2 regions of the Streptomyces sp. NPDC102360 genome follow, and region 2 is predicted to be linked to the other one. Evidence: riboswitches for the same ligand, from Rfam matches in the RefSeq annotation. Region 2 holds a riboswitch; the other holds the start of a gene.
What was found. Region 2 has a riboswitch for cyclic di-AMP ahead of ACIRHA_RS20840 (M23 family metallopeptidase). Riboswitches for the same ligand answer to the same signal wherever they lie in the genome.

Region 1: another riboswitch for cyclic di-AMP. It lies ahead of ACIRHA_RS10135 (peptidoglycan DD-metalloendopeptidase family protein); the one in region 2 lies ahead of ACIRHA_RS20840 (M23 family metallopeptidase).

The regions. Positions count from the first base shown of each region.
Region 1 covers NZ_JBIWLG010000002.1:110,416-117,588, reverse strand. The annotation lists gene ACIRHA_RS10145 (ABC transporter permease) at 1-1,446, shown strand, start outside; gene ACIRHA_RS10140 (tyrosine-protein phosphatase) at 1,529-2,326, opposite strand; cyclic di-AMP (ydaO/yuaA leader) riboswitch at 2,710-2,880, shown strand; gene ACIRHA_RS10135 (peptidoglycan DD-metalloendopeptidase family protein) at 2,884-3,666, shown strand; gene ACIRHA_RS10130 (SGNH/GDSL hydrolase family protein) at 3,897-4,679, shown strand; gene ACIRHA_RS10125 (TetR family transcriptional regulator C-terminal domain-containing protein) at 4,722-5,360, opposite strand; gene ACIRHA_RS10120 (APC family permease) at 5,594-7,173, shown strand, end outside.
Region 2 covers NZ_JBIWLG010000004.1:531,205-538,377, reverse strand. The annotation lists gene trmB (tRNA (guanosine(46)-N7)-methyltransferase TrmB) at 1-11, shown strand, start outside; gene ACIRHA_RS20850 (PrsW family intramembrane metalloprotease) at 85-1,401, shown strand; gene ACIRHA_RS20845 (aldo/keto reductase) at 1,395-2,348, opposite strand; gene ACIRHA_RS20840 (M23 family metallopeptidase) at 2,541-3,593, opposite strand; cyclic di-AMP (ydaO/yuaA leader) riboswitch at 3,605-3,749, opposite strand; gene ACIRHA_RS20835 (PP2C family protein-serine/threonine phosphatase) at 4,003-5,040, opposite strand; tRNA gene ACIRHA_RS20830 (tRNA-Met) at 5,309-5,382, opposite strand; gene ACIRHA_RS20825 (alginate lyase family protein) at 5,445-6,680, opposite strand; partial or broken gene ACIRHA_RS20820 (transferase) at 6,812-6,889, shown strand; partial or broken gene ACIRHA_RS20815 (DUF5753 domain-containing protein) at 6,889-7,173, opposite strand, start outside.

The DNA of each region.
Region 1 (7,173 bases), on a different contig from region 2:
GTCCCGCAGGCGGTCGAGCTGCACGTGTCGTGGATCCCGCTGGTCGCCGCCGTCGGGACCGGGCTGCTCACTGCGCTCGGCGCGGGCTGGATCGCCGGGCGCAGGCCCGCGAAGATCAAGCCGGGTCAGGCGCTCGCCGAGGCCTCGGTGGAGCGGCTGCGGCCGGGTGTCGTCCGTACCGTGCTCGGCATCGCGGCGCTCGGCGGCGGCTCGGTGCTCGCCGGTGTCGCGGCCTCCACCGCAGGCGCCGACGCGGCGAACGCCTCGCTCGGCGTCGTCATGCTCTTCATGCTCGCCGTCGCCCTGCTCGGCCCGCTGCTGGCCCGGCTGTGCGCGGCGACCTTCGGCCTGCTGCTGCGCGGCGGCGGGGCCTCGGCCTCGCTGGCGGCCGCCAACTCCCGGACGAATTCCCGCCGGTCGGCCTCCGCGATCACGCCGATCGTGCTGGCGATGGCCTTCGCCTCGACGCTGGTCTTCATGCACACGAGCGAGAGCAAGGTCTCCGCGGACCAGCTGCGCGCGGGCATCACGGCGGACCACGCCGTCACCGATCCGGCAGGCCTGCCGGCGGGCGCCGCCGACCGGGCGGCCCGCGCTCCCGGTGTCGACGCGGCCGTGAGCCTGCTCGACACGCAGGTGCTCGTACCGGTCGACTTGGGAGGGGAGACCTCGCTGCAGGCGACCGCGGCCCAGGGCATCTCGGGCTCGGGCGGCGAGCTCGCCAAGGTGCAGGACCTGGATGTGCGCCGCGGCAGCCTGGACCGCGTGGGCGCGGGTCGCATCGCCATCGACAAGACCCTCGCGACGGCGGCGAAGGTGAAGGTGAAGGTGGGCGACAGGCTGCCGCTCCGTCTCCCCGACGGCACGAAGGCCCGCCCGCAGGTCGCCGCGGTATACGGCCGGGGCCTTGGCCTGGCGGCGGTGACGATGGACCGCGCCTCCCTCGCCGGACATGTCACATCGGGCTTCGACAGCACGCTGCTGGTGCGCGGCGGCGACGCCGGGCCGCTCACCGCACTCGGCAAGGTCACCGACGCCTCGGGCTACGCCGTCGCGCGGAGCGTGGACAGCGAAATGGGCGCCTGGTCCAACTACACGATGGCCGCGGTCCTGGGTGGCTTCGCCGCCGTCGCGGCGGTCAACACGCTGGTGATGACGGTCCTGGACCGCCGTCGCGAACTGACCGTGCTCCGCCTCGTCGGTTCCACGCGTCGCCAGGTGCTGCGGATGCTCCGCTGGGAGAGCCTGCTGGTGTCGGCGGCGGGGGTGCTGCTCGGCACCGCCATCGCGATGATCACGCTGACCCCGATGATGCGCGGCATGACGGGAGAATCCCCGTACATACCGCCGCTGCTGTACGGCACGTTCGCCGCGAGCGCGGTGTGTCTCGGTCTGCTCGCCGTGACCCTCCCCGCCCGCGCGGCACTTCGCGACAGGGAGGGGTGACGGCGGACCTCGGAGAGGTGCGCGGCAACGGGCGCCATGTGACGCCCGGCGCCGCCCGGCACCAGGGGACGGCGCTCGGCGGTCAGTCGAGAAGGCGCTCGCGCAGCCGCTCGCGCGTCGCCGCGGTGAGCTTCAGGCCCTCTTCGAGGTAGCGGTCCGTGCCGCCCCAGTGCTCGTCGATGGTCTCGAGGCCCGCGTTGAGGTACTCGATGCGGGCGTCGAAGAGCGGGCTGAGCAGCTCCATGATCTCGGGGGAGTAGGCATCCTTCGCGGTGGCGGTGCGGCGCACGTTGTAGCGGCGGTGCTTCTCGTTGGACTTGAGGTAGTCCGCCTCGATGGCGTCGCGCTCCACGCCCACAGCGAGCAGCGTCACCGCGATCGACAGACCCGCGCGGTCCTTGCCGGCCGCGCAGTGCATCAGCGCGGGGAGGCTGTCCTCGGCGAGGGAGTGCAGCACGCGGCTGTGCTCGGCGGTGCGCTCCTTGATCATGGTGCGGTAGGAATCGACGAGCCGGTTCGCCGCGCGGCCCTCGGAGAGGATCTGGCGCAGCTGATTGATGTCGCCGTCGCGGACCATGGCCCAGAATTCGGCGCCGTCGGCCGGGTCGTTGAGCGGCAGGTTCAGATTGCGCACGCCGGGCAGCGCGACGTCCGCGCCCTCCAGCTTCTGGTCCGCGCTGTTGCGGAAGTCGAAGACCGTGTGCAGGCCGAGGGAGGAGAGGAAGGTCGAGTCCTCGGCCGTGGCGTGGGCGAGGTGGCCGCTGCGGAACAGTACGCCCTGGCGCACGCGCCGGCCGTCCACGGTGGGCAGGCCGCCCACGTCTCGGAAGTTGCGCACTCCGGTCAGCTCGGGCTCGGTGGACGGTGCGTGCTGCGTCACAGGGGCTCCTCCCAATCGGTGCACCGGCGTTGGGTCGCCGGTGGGCGCGCTCCTGACGATACGACATCGGTTCCCCAGGCAACCATCTGTCCGATTCGCCCCGTTCTGTGTCAACTGTGCATGGATCGGAGGGGCTTGTGGGCCTGTGCGTGACCGGCTTCATGTTCGTGACGCTGCGTGCCGGGTGGCCCGGATTGCCTCCCCAGTAATCCCCGAAGGTATGGCGTTGGTAAAGCGAAGAAGGTCGACGCAGGGTTACGCAGGGCCGCCTCAGAAATCCAAGGAATTGCCGCCGCAGGTGAATTCGGGGTTTGTCGTAGCCATTGCGGTTCGCCTACGGTCACCAATCAATCCGGTCGGAACGCCTAGTCCTGCCGCCGTCCGGATTCCTTTCGACTACCCGTCACGGCAGGAGCGGGGGACCCACACGCAGTACGCCGCGCAGGGATTTCCCGAAGCGGCTAGGGGTGAAGCCGCGCCCGCACCCCGGGCACGGCCGGGCATCTCCAGCCCGAACCCGACAGCTCACCTCGTAGGCGACGGAGAGGAAATTCAGCATGCCCGCAAAGGGAAAGCACCGCCTTTCGACCTCCCAGCGCATCGCCCGTGTCGCCGCCGTCGCCTCCGCCGGTGGAGTCGCCGTGGCGCTCCCGCTGATGGGCGCCACCGGCGCGCAGGCCGCGACGTCCGGCGGTACCGCCGACACCACGACGTACACCGTCAAGGCCGGTGACACGCTCTCGAAGATCGCCAAGGCGCAGGACGTCGACGGCGGCTGGAAGAAGCTGTACGAGGACAACAAGGACGCCGTCGGCTCCAACGCGGACCACCTCAAGATCGGCGTCAAGCTCGACCTCGGCGGCGCGGCCGAGGGCGACTCCGGCTCCGAGGGCGGCGCCGCCGCCGCGCAGACGAGCGCCAAGACCCCCGCCTCCGGCGACTACACGGCGCCGGTCGACGGCGCCAAGGGCACCGGCTACGGCAACTCCGGCTCCATGTGGTCCAGCGGCAGCCACACCGGCGCCGACTACTCGATCCCCACCGGCACCTCCGTGAAGTCGGTCGCCGACGGCACCGTCGTCTCGACCGGCTCGGGCGGCGCGTACGGCAACGAGGTCGTCATCGAGCACGCCGACGGCCACTTCTCCCAGTACGGCCATCTGTCCTCGATCGGTGTCGCCCAGGGCGACACGGTGACGGTCGGCCAGGAGATCGCCAAGTCCGGCGCGACCGGCAACGTCACCGGCCCGCACCTGCACTTCGAGATCCGCACGGGCGCCGACTACGGCTCGGACATCGACCCGATCGCGTACCTGAGCGAGCACGGTGTGAACGCCTGAGACGTGACGTAGGGGCCGCTCGGCGGCCCGCTCGCTTCGGCGCCCGGGGTGTTCCCCGGGCGCCGAAATGCGTTCGTGCGCTTATTCCACGCTTATTCCCCAGGTGGCGAGTGGGTTATCTCACCACACGTCAACCCCTGGCTACGGTCGCGTAGGTCACAGCCGAGGGTGAAAGATGTGTGGTCGTGGCAAACGAATCGAGAGCACTCACGGACTCACTCAACGGCACGATCCGGTCCTACGCGGCCGTGGGCGACAGCTTCACCGAAGGAGTCGGTGACCCCGGCCCCGACGGCAAGTTCGCGGGCTGGGCCGACCGGCTCGCCGTCCTCCTGGACGACCGTGTCCCCGAGGACACCTTCCAGTACGCGAACCTGGCCGTGCGCGGCAAGCTCCTCGACCAGATCGTCGCGGACCAGGTCCCGAAGGCGGTCGATCTCGCTCCCGACCTGGTGACCCTGGTCGCCGGCGGCAACGACATCATCCGCCCCGGCACCGACCCGGACGACGTGGCCGAACGCTTCGAGAAGGCCGTCGCCAAGCTCGCCGACGCGGCGGGCACCGTCATGGTGGCCACCGGGTTCGACACCCGTGACGTGGCCGTGCTCAAGCACCTGCGCGGCAAGATCGCCACGTACAACATGCATGTGCGGGCGATCGCCGACCGGCACGGCTGCCTGATGCTCGACCTGTGGTCCCTGAAGTCCATCCAGGACCGCAGGGCCTGGGACGGCGACCGTCTCCACCTGTCGCCCGAGGGGCACACGCGGGTGGCGCTGCGCGCCGCCCAGGCGCTCGGCGTCGAGGTGCCGGCCGACCCCGAGCAGGCGTGGCCGCCGCTGCCGCAGCGCGGCACGTTCGAGGTACGGCGCGACGACATCCACTGGGCGCGGGAGTTCCTGGTGCCGTGGATCGGGCGCCGACTGCGCGGCGAGTCCTCCGGCGACCGGGTGCAGGCCAAGGGCTTCGTGGACCCGCACGCGGTGAAGGCGCACCTGGAGGCGGCGTCCTGACGCGTTGATCCCAAGCGGCGCGGTGGTGCTGACGGCCTCCCGTCAGCGCCCCGCCCCGGTCAACTCGGCGCGCTCGAGACCCAGTTCGCGGGCGAGCGCCTCATCCACCCACTCCTGCATGCGGGCCCGCGACACCGCGCCCGGCTTGGCTCGCTTGTCCTCGTACGCCGTCAGCTGCACGGCGAGCCCGTCGAGCAGCGCCGTGAGCCGCAGCGCCGCCGCCATCGGGTCGGGGCAGCCGAACTCGCCCGCCGCCACACCCTCGGCGATCACCTCCGCGAGCGCCGCCTTCCACTGCCGGTCGAGGTCCCGTGTGACCTCCCGCAGTGCGGGCTCGCGCAGCGCCGCCGCCCAGCCCTCGATCCACAGCCGCCACCCCTTGGCCTGACCCGTCGGCGCGTACCAGCGCACCGCGGCGCGCAGCCGCTTCAGTGCCGTCGTGCGCCGGCCGAGCAGCTTGCGCAGATGGGCCAGGTCGCTCTCGGCGGCGTGCGCGAACGCGGCCGCGACGAGCTTCTCCTTCGTCGAGAAGTGGTACAGCACCAGCGCGTTGCTCACGCCGAGCGCCGATGCCACGTCGGCGATGCGCACGGCGGCCACTCCGCGCGCCTCGATCTGCTCGATGGCGGCCCCCAGCAGCTCTTCACGCCGCTCGGCCACGCTCAACCGGACTCTGGTCACGCCGCAACCCTAGTTGTTCCCGCGTGCCGACTCGTTCACGTGCAGGCCCCTTGACGGCTCGCCGTCGCAGGGGTCACAGTCGCGTCACGTTCCACTACTGACTGGCTGTTCAGTCAATAAGTCGGTCGGTCGGGGGTAGGCGCGGCCCGAGCAAGACCCGAAGTGCCGTCAGTGCCGTCCTCTTTCGTTCTCGCTGTTTTCGTTCGTTCTCGCTGTTCTCGCCAGGAGCAATCGTGACCCAAGCGCCATCCCTCTCGCCGACCCCGCCCGCCGGGGACGAGCCCGACCTCTCCGAAGGCTGGGGCGAGCAGCGCTCACGGCTGCGCAAGGATCTGCGCCGGCTGGACGTGCTGTTCTTCCTCATCTGCACGCTGGTCGGCCTGGACACCATCGGATCCGTCGCCGCACAGGGCCCGCAGGGCCTGACCTGGATGGTCATTCTGGCCGTCGTCTTCTTCCTCCCCTACGGGCTGCTCGTCGCGGAACTTGGTTCGTCCTTCCCCGTGCAGGGAGGCCCGTACGTATGGACGCGCCTCGCCTTCGGCCGGCTCGTCGCGGGCGTCAACCAGCTCCTGTACTGGATATCCAATCCGGTCTGGGTGGGCGGCAGCCTGTGCATCATCGCGCTGACCACCTGGGAGGAGTTCTTCACGCCGCTGCCGGGCGTGTGGAAGTACGTCGCCGGGTTCGTGTTCATCTGGGGCGGCGCGCTCGCCGTGGTGCAGTCCGTACGCATCGGCAAGTGGGTGCCCATCGCGGGCGCCGTCGCGCGCGTCGTGCTGCTCGGCTTCTTCCTCGTGTCCGTCGTCGTGTACGCCGCCGAACATGGCGTGCACGCCCTGCCCGCGGGCGAATTCACGCCTACGTATGCGGGCTTCGTCGCGCTCGTCCCGGTGCTCATCTTCAACTACGTAGGCTTCGAACTGCCCAGCTCCGCCGCCGAGGAGATGAAGAACCCGCGCCGCGACATCCCCCTGTCGATCCTGCGCTCCGGCCTCGCCGCCGTGCTCCTCTACGGAGGGCCCATCCTCGGCATCCTGTTCGTTCTGCCCAGCGAGGAGATCGGCAGCCTGGGCGGCTTCATCGACGCCTGCAAGGCCGTCTTCACCGTCTACGGCGGCTCCATCGCGGCCGACGGCACGGTGACGCTGACCGGGCTCGGCTCCGTGTTCGGCGGGGTCGCCGCGGCCGGCCTCATCATCGGCCTGCTCACCTCCGGTGTCACCTGGGCGATGGGCGCCCACCGCGCGCAGGCCGTGGCGTGCGCGGACGGCGCGGGTCCGGCCTGGCTGGGCCGCATCTCCGAGAAGCACGGCACCCCGGTACGGGTCAACATCCTGTCCGCCGTGCTCGGTTCGATCCTGTTCGTCGTCGCCCTCAACCTCACCGGAGGCGACGGCGAGAAGTACTTCGCGGCGGGCCTCGGCCTGACCATCAGCACGACGTTCATCTCCTACGTCATCACGTTCCCGAGCCTCGCCGTGCTGCGCCGCAAGTACCCCGACCAGGAGCGCCCCTACGCCGTGCCGGGCGGCCGGGCGGGCGCCTGGCTCGTGACCGCGCTCTCCACCGGTTTCGTGGCGTTCACCGTGGTCGTGCTCGTCTGGCCCGGCTTCGGGGTCGGGTGGTTCGGCACGGCGGGCAACCCGGCGGACTCCCTCCCCGAGTCGTTCGCAGGACAGCGGCTGCCGTACACGCTCAGCCAGGTGCTGCCGCTGCTGCTCTTCGTCGTGATCGGGTTGGTGTTCTACGCGTGCGGTGCGCCCGCGCGGCGGCGGGCGCGGACCACCGTGGTCGGGTCCGTGGAGGGGCC
Region 2 (7,173 bases):
GGCGCCGATAGCCCCAAGGGCGGGTCCGGGCCGGATGTCCTCGGCCCCGTCGCGGTGGAGCGGATCCCTCGTTAGGGTCAATTGGTGGCCTCGTATCCCGTCTATCCGCATCCGCAGGACCACGTCCTCGGCGCGCACCCGAGCGGCGCGGTTCCGCATCCGCGCTGGTGGGAGCGGAAGGGCGTGCGGGCCACCGCGCTGGCGACGCTGCTCGCGGTCTCCGGGGCCGTGATCCTCGCCCTCGTCCGCGAGCAGACCGGCACCGAGGGGTTCCTGGTCGGGCTCGGGCTCGCCGTGCTGCCCGTCCCCCTCCTGATATCCGCGTTCCGCTGGCTGGACCGCGTACAGCCGGGACCCTGGCGGAACCTGATCTTCTCCTTCGCCTGGGGCGCGTGCGCGGCGGCGCTGATAGCGATCGTCGCCAACAGCTTCGCGACCCGCTGGATAGAGACCGCGACCGCCGACCCGTCGAGCGCCGACACCCTGGGCGCCACCGTGATAGCCCCGGTCGTCGAGGAGTCCGCGAAGGCAGCGGCCGTGCTGCTCGTCTTCCTGTTCCGCAGACGGGACTTCACCGGAATCGTCGACGGCGTCGTCATCGCCGGGGTCACCGCCACCGGCTTCGCGTTCACCGAGAACATCCTCTATCTCGGCAACGCCTTCGGCACCGACCAGCTCGCCGGCACCGGGCCAGGACTGACCTCGGTCACCGCCGCCACCTTTTTCGTGCGCGTCGTGATGTCCCCGTTCGCGCACCCCCTGTTCACGGTCCTCACCGGCATCGGCTTCGGCATCGCCGCCGCGATGGCGCCGGGCCGCGGCCGACTGCGCCGGATGCTGCTCCCGCTCGCCGGGCTGCTCGCCGCGATGGGCATGCACGCGTTCTGGAACGGCTCGTCGTCGTTCGGCGAGTACGGCTTCTTCGCGGTGTACGCCGCGTTCATGGTCCCGGTGTTCGGCGTGCTCACCTGGCTCGCGGTGTACGTACGCCAGCGCGAGCTGCGCACCATCCGCCAGGAGTTGCCCGCCTACGTCGCCGCGGGCTGGCTCGCCCCGCCGGATCCGTTCGCGCTCGGCTCGCTCAAGGCGCGGCGCCTGGCCCGCGACTTCGCCACGCACTACGGAGGCCGGGCGGCCGCGACGGCGGTCGCCGAGTACGAGGACCACGCGACGTCCCTCGCACTGCTGCGCCACCGCGGCCGCAAGGGCAGGGCCGGCGCGGACTACGTCGTACGGGAGCGGGAACTCCTTGAGGCGCTGTGGGCGCGGCGCCACTACGCGCGCCCGGCGCTCGCGTACGGCTCCCAGATCGCGACGCCGATGTGGCTGCCCCCGGTGTACGCGGTCCCACTGGCGCAGGGACCCGCGTACACCTACGACAACAACCCGTACCGCTACTGAGACGCCGCCGTGAGCCGGTCGAGCTCCGGCTGCGTCAGCTCCACGTCCGCCACCGCGAGCAGCGCCGGGAGCTGTTCGGTGTTCCGCGCGGACGCGATCGGCGCCGTCACCGTGGGCTGCGCGGCGAGCCAGGCGAGGGCGACCGTGGCGATCTCGGCGTCGTGCGTCTGCGCGATCTCGTCGAGCGCGGTGAGTACCCGCTGCCCGCGCTCGGTCTCCAGGTGCTTGCCGGCGCCGGCGGCCCGCGCGCTGTCGACCGTCACGCCCGGCCGGTACTTTCCGGTCAGGAAGCCGGACGCGAGCGCGTAGTAGGGAACGGCCCCGAGGCCGCCGCGCGCGGCGACGTCCTGCAGCTCACCCTCGTACGTGTCGCGCGAGACGAGGTTGTAGTGCGGCTGGAGCGCGACGTAACGGGCGAGGCCCTCGCGGTCGGAGAGGTCGAGGGAGTCCTGGAGGCGCTGCGCGGAGATGTTCGACGCGGCGATGTGGCGTACCTTGCCCGCCTTCACCAGCTCGTCGAGGGCGCCGATGATCTCCTCGACCGGGACCTCGGGCTTGTCGTAGTGCGTGTAGTACAGGTCGATGTGGTCGGTGCCCAGGCGCTTCAGGGAGGCGTCGGCCGCTGCCTTGATGTTGGCCGCGGACAGGCCCTGGAACTCGGGGTGCTGGCTGCCCTTGGTGGCGATGACGACGTCGTCGCGGCGGCCACGCGAGGCCAGCCACTTGCCGATGACGGTCTCCGACTCACCGCCCCGGTTGCCGTCCACCCACGCCGAGTACACGTCGGCGGTGTCGATGAAGTTGCCGCCCGCGGCGACGTACGCGTCGAGCACCTCGAAGGACGTGGCCTCGTCGGCGGTCCAGCCGAACACGTTGCCACCCAGGGACAGCGGGAAAACCTCGAGGTCGGAGGTGCCGAGCTTGCGCAGAGAAGGAGAGGAAGTCATGCCCCGACTCAACACCCGTACGGAATACGGTATTCCGCGATCACGCCGGAAATCGCCTCAAGAGACCCAAGCGGCCCAGTAATGGGCAAACCGGCAGCCCAGGCGTCGGGGGGTGAGCGCCAGGACTGCCGGAGTTCACCGGCTCAGAGCCCGCGAACAGGCTCTCAGGGAGAGGCTCTCAGGGAGAGGCTCTCAGGGGGTGAGGCCCTTTTCGCGCAGCCACGATGCCGGGTCGACGCCGGTGGACTGCCCGTCGGGGTGGACCTCCAGGTGGAGGTGCGGCCCGGTGACATTGCCCGTGGCGCCCACGCGGCCGATGACATCGCCGGTGCTGACCTTCTGGCCCGCGCTGACATTGAGCGAGGACTGGTGGCAGAACCACAGCTCCGTGCCGTCGTCGAGGGTGAGCACCGTGCGGTAGCCGTACGCGCCTGCCCAGCCGGCCTCCGTGACCGTGCCGGAGTGGATGGCGCGGATCGGCGTACCGGTGGAGGCGGCGAAGTCGAGGCCCGTGTGGTACCCGGAGGACCACATGGAGCCGGGCTGGCCGAAGGTGCCGGAGAGCGTGTACGAGGCGACCGGGAGCTTGAAGCTCTTGGCCAGCTTGGCGAGGCGCTCGGCCTCGGCCTTGCGGCGGGCCTCCGCCTCGGCCTTCTTCTTCTCGGCGAGCTCCTTGGCCTTGGCCGCGTCCTGCTTGGCCGCGGCCTCGGCGGCGGCCTGCTTCGCGGCGGCCTCCTCGGCGGCCTGCTTGGCGGTGGCGTCGGCCGCGTCCTGCTGCGTCTCGGCCTGCTGCATGATGCGGGCCCGCAGCGCCTCGCCGGCGCCGGTCTGCCCGTCGGCGGCCTCGGCCTGAGTGATACCGGCGCCGCTCAGCGGGGAGGCCGTGGCGCCGGAGTCCGCGTCGGAGTCCGAACCGTCGGACATCAACGAGCCCACGCCCGGCAGCGACTTGGCCTCGGGCAGCGAGTCCTTGACCGCCGACAGGTCGGGCATGGATATGTGGACGGCAGGCTTGCCGCCCTGTGCGGTGGCGATGCCGCCCGCGCCGACGGCGGCGACCACACCGACGCCGAGAACGGTGGAGCTGCGCGCGAATCCACCACGGCGGCGGGCTACGCGATGCCTGCCGCGGACGGAGGAGACGGACTCCTCGGTGGGATTCCACTCCTCCCAGGTCTCCTGCTCGACACCGAAGTCGTCTTCGGGTCCATAGAAGAAGTCTGGGGCAGGCCGGTTCGACGCCACGGGGGCGCTCTCCTTTCCTTCCTTCTCGCCTACCGGGTTAGCTGACGGGTTCGGAGCAGGAAGGTCTCCTACCGACATCGCGAGCTTCAACGATGTCCGATTCACCCCAAGTTGATGGTTCCCCGGTTCCCTTGCGGGATTAAGCGTGTGCGCACGGAGCCATCTCTTGTGACGGCTGGGACGACCGCGCTGCGTTATCGAACGTTAATAGACAGCAGACAGTAATTCCAAGCGCTTCCCACTGATCGTTCACGACTCTGGCCAGGACTTATCGGGACACCAGGGGGCGGATCGGGGCGAGTTGATCGCTCACCACAAACGTCCATCCAACTGATGGTGCGTCAATTGTTATGCGGAGCGACGCCGTTCGACTACGGTCGGCTACCACAGGTAACAACGATCAAGGAACTCAGCCCCGCCGCACGGCGAGCAGCGCCATGTCGTCCTTCGTCCCGTCGCCGGTGTGCGCGCGGACCTCCGCGGCGAGGGACGCGAGAAGTTCCTCGGGCCCCGGGAAGACACGTCCGGAGAGCCGGGCCGCCGGATCGTAGAAGCGGCCGCTCGCGTCGCGCGCCTCGGAGAGCCCGTCGGTGTAGAGCAGCAGCGTGGCCGCGGACGGGAACGCCGCCTCCACGGCCCGGTCCGGCCAGCTGCCGAGTTCGCTCATGCCGAGCGGCAGCGCCGCCTGGCACGGGTCGAGTGCGCGCACGGTGCCGTCGCCGAGCAGCAGCAGCGGGCTGGGGTGACCGCGGTTGAGGACGCGGACGAGCTCGACGCCGTGCGGGATCTCGACGAGCACCGCGGTGGTGAAGCCCTCGAAGTCGTCGATGCCGCTGCGCCGGGTGCCCTCGCGGGCCAGGGCCCGCTCCAGGCGCTGGGCGACCGCCTCCAGGGAGCCCTCCTGCTCGGCGGCCTCCCGGAACGCGCCGATGACGACGGCGACCGCGGCGACCGCCCCCATGCCCTTGCCGCGTACGTCGCCGACGATGATCCGGATGCCGTGCGGGGTGTCCTGGACCGCGTACAGATCACCGCCGATGAACGCGTCGGCCTGCGCCGCCTCGTAGCGCGCCGCGATCACGAAGCCGCCGAGCCGCTGGGCCGGCCGGGGCAGCACCGCGAGCTGCGCGGCCTGCGCGATCTCACGGGCGGAGGCCAGCTGCTCGTAGCCGCGGTACACGATCCGGTTGATCACACAGGCCAGGAGGCAGACGGTGGCCACGGTGACGATCTCGGTGACGAACACGGAGTCGAGGTTCCCCGTGTAGCGCAGGTGCACGGTGACGATCGCCCCGATCGACACGACGCCCGTCAGGATCGTCGCGCCGAGCGAGAAGAAAGGGGCGGCCACCAGAGGCGCCGCGCTGAACAGGGGGGCGCCGGGGAAGCCGCTGGGGGTGACGTACTCGTAGATCGCGCCGCCGATGACGAGCAGCAGGGGCAGCATCCGCAGGAAGAGACGGACGCTCACGGGGTCGGAGCCGTGCCGCCCCCGTCTCCCGCCGGTGCCTCCTGTTCGCTGCCCCACCACTCGTCTCCTGCCGTTCCCTGCCAGCTTCCGGCGTCTCACCAAGAGTTCCCGCACGGGGGCGCGGGGGCGAGCAGGGGTGGGCCGTACGGGTGGGGAAAGTGACGTGCGCAACACGGGTGACCGGGCGGGAACACACATGACAAGAGGCCGGAATCTCAGTGAGATTCCGGCCTCTTGTCTTCAGTAGCGGGGACAGGATTTGAACCTGCGACCTCTGGGTTATGAGCCCAGCGAGCTACCGAGCTGCTCCACCCCGCGCCGTTGTGTTCACAACTCTACGCCATCAGGGGGAGTGAACGCGAATCGCTTCCCGTGACCGCTCACGCGGCGACCGGCGCGGCGGCGTGGGTGAGGGTCTCCCACGCCACGAACAGATCGTCCGTCCCCTCCGGCCGCTGCTTGTGGGTGAGCTTCTCGGTCTGCGGAAGGTCCATCTTCAGCCGCCCCTGAAGGTGCTGGAGGCCCACCTCCGTGTCGGGCCCCATGTCCCGCTGCACCTTCCCGCCGCACAGCCAGGACGGGGCCTTGGCGCCCAGCTGGTACTTGGAGTGCAGTTCGAGCGCGGCGGCGAGCCGCTCCTTCACCTCTCCGTACAGGTCGACGCCCTGGTGCCAGGCGGTCTCCGCCATGTGGGAGGTGGCGGCGAGGGAGTAGCTGGCGTGCTTGAAGTTGCGGCAGGTCTCCTGGGCGAGCCCGTCCTTGAAGGTCCTCTGCCCGAACCAGTACGTGCGCAGTTCCTTCGGGGTGTCGATGCCGCTGCCCTTCGGCTTCACCGGCAGCTTCCCGTCGGACGACAGATAGAAGTACGCGGGAACGCGGGCACGGAAGCGCCCGACGGCCTGGTCGAAGGCCTTCTGGTCGTTCAGGTACACGGCCATGCTCATCGTCGCGTCGGCCATCACCAGGTCCCAGTTGCCGTTGAAGTCGGCGGATCCGCCCCGCACTTCGGGCAGGTAGGCCTCGCGCAGCATCCGCTGGAACTTCAGCTCCTGCCCGTCCGGCCAGTCCTCGTACGTGTACTGCATCAGCTCGGCGGCCTTCGCCCAGGACGTGCCGGCCCAGGCGGCCTGCAGCCCCGCGTTGTCCGCGGTGTGCCCGGTGACCTTGTCCGACCAGGCGTCCATGATCTCGACGGCCTTGGCGGCGTGCTTCTTGTCGCGTGTGACGTTCCACAGCAGCGCCTGCGTGTATGCCGCGATGGCATCCTCCCGCTCCTCGACGCAGCCCTGCCCGGCCTCGGCGTCGAAGGGGCACTCCACGGTCGCGTACGGCTTGGCCTTGTAGTCGAGGTCGGCGTACTTGCTGTCGCGCATCTCCTTGTACGCGGAGATCCACGGCTCCTGTTTACGGGCCACGTGGTCGCGGACGGCGGCCAGTTGGCCCTTGCCGACCAGGACGCCCGGGTGCGCGAAGGTACCGCCGGAGGGCCGGTGTTCGGGGTGCGCGCCCACGTCGGAGTCGGTCCGCGTGGACCCGCCGCACGCGGTCGCGGCCACCATCAGCAGGGGGACGAGGCCCCCCAGAAGAACACGTCGCGCCCGTGCGCCCGCTGCCATGCAACACCTCCGGTCGGATCATTGGCAGCCTGACGCGTCCTCAGCTGCGGCGCAGTATCTGTTGCGCCGGTCGGGAACGGGTCCGGAGGATCCGGGGGTGGGCTTGCGTCAGTGCCGACGGGCCACGAAGCTGCGGCCGCCTGGCGCTGGCACCGGAGGTGCTGGGGCGGGCCGGGATCCGCCGGGCGTACGCGCTCACGGACGTGGAGGCCAGTGACTCCCTTGGCGAGAGAGCCTGGGCCCGGATGATGCCACACCGGAGTTCGATGCTACGGAGCTGTTTCGGGTCGGAGACCGGGCGCCCGGCGTAGAGGCCCTCGCAACGTCCGACCGCTGCCCCGTCCGCGAACTTCAGCACCTGCATGTCCCCGTCCATTCCGGCGTGGTCCTCTCGACTGGTAGGCATCACCTGGATATCGACTGTGCGCAACTGGGCGAGTTCCAGCAGGTGTTCGAGCTGTCGCCTCAACACCAATCTGCCGCCGATCGGCCG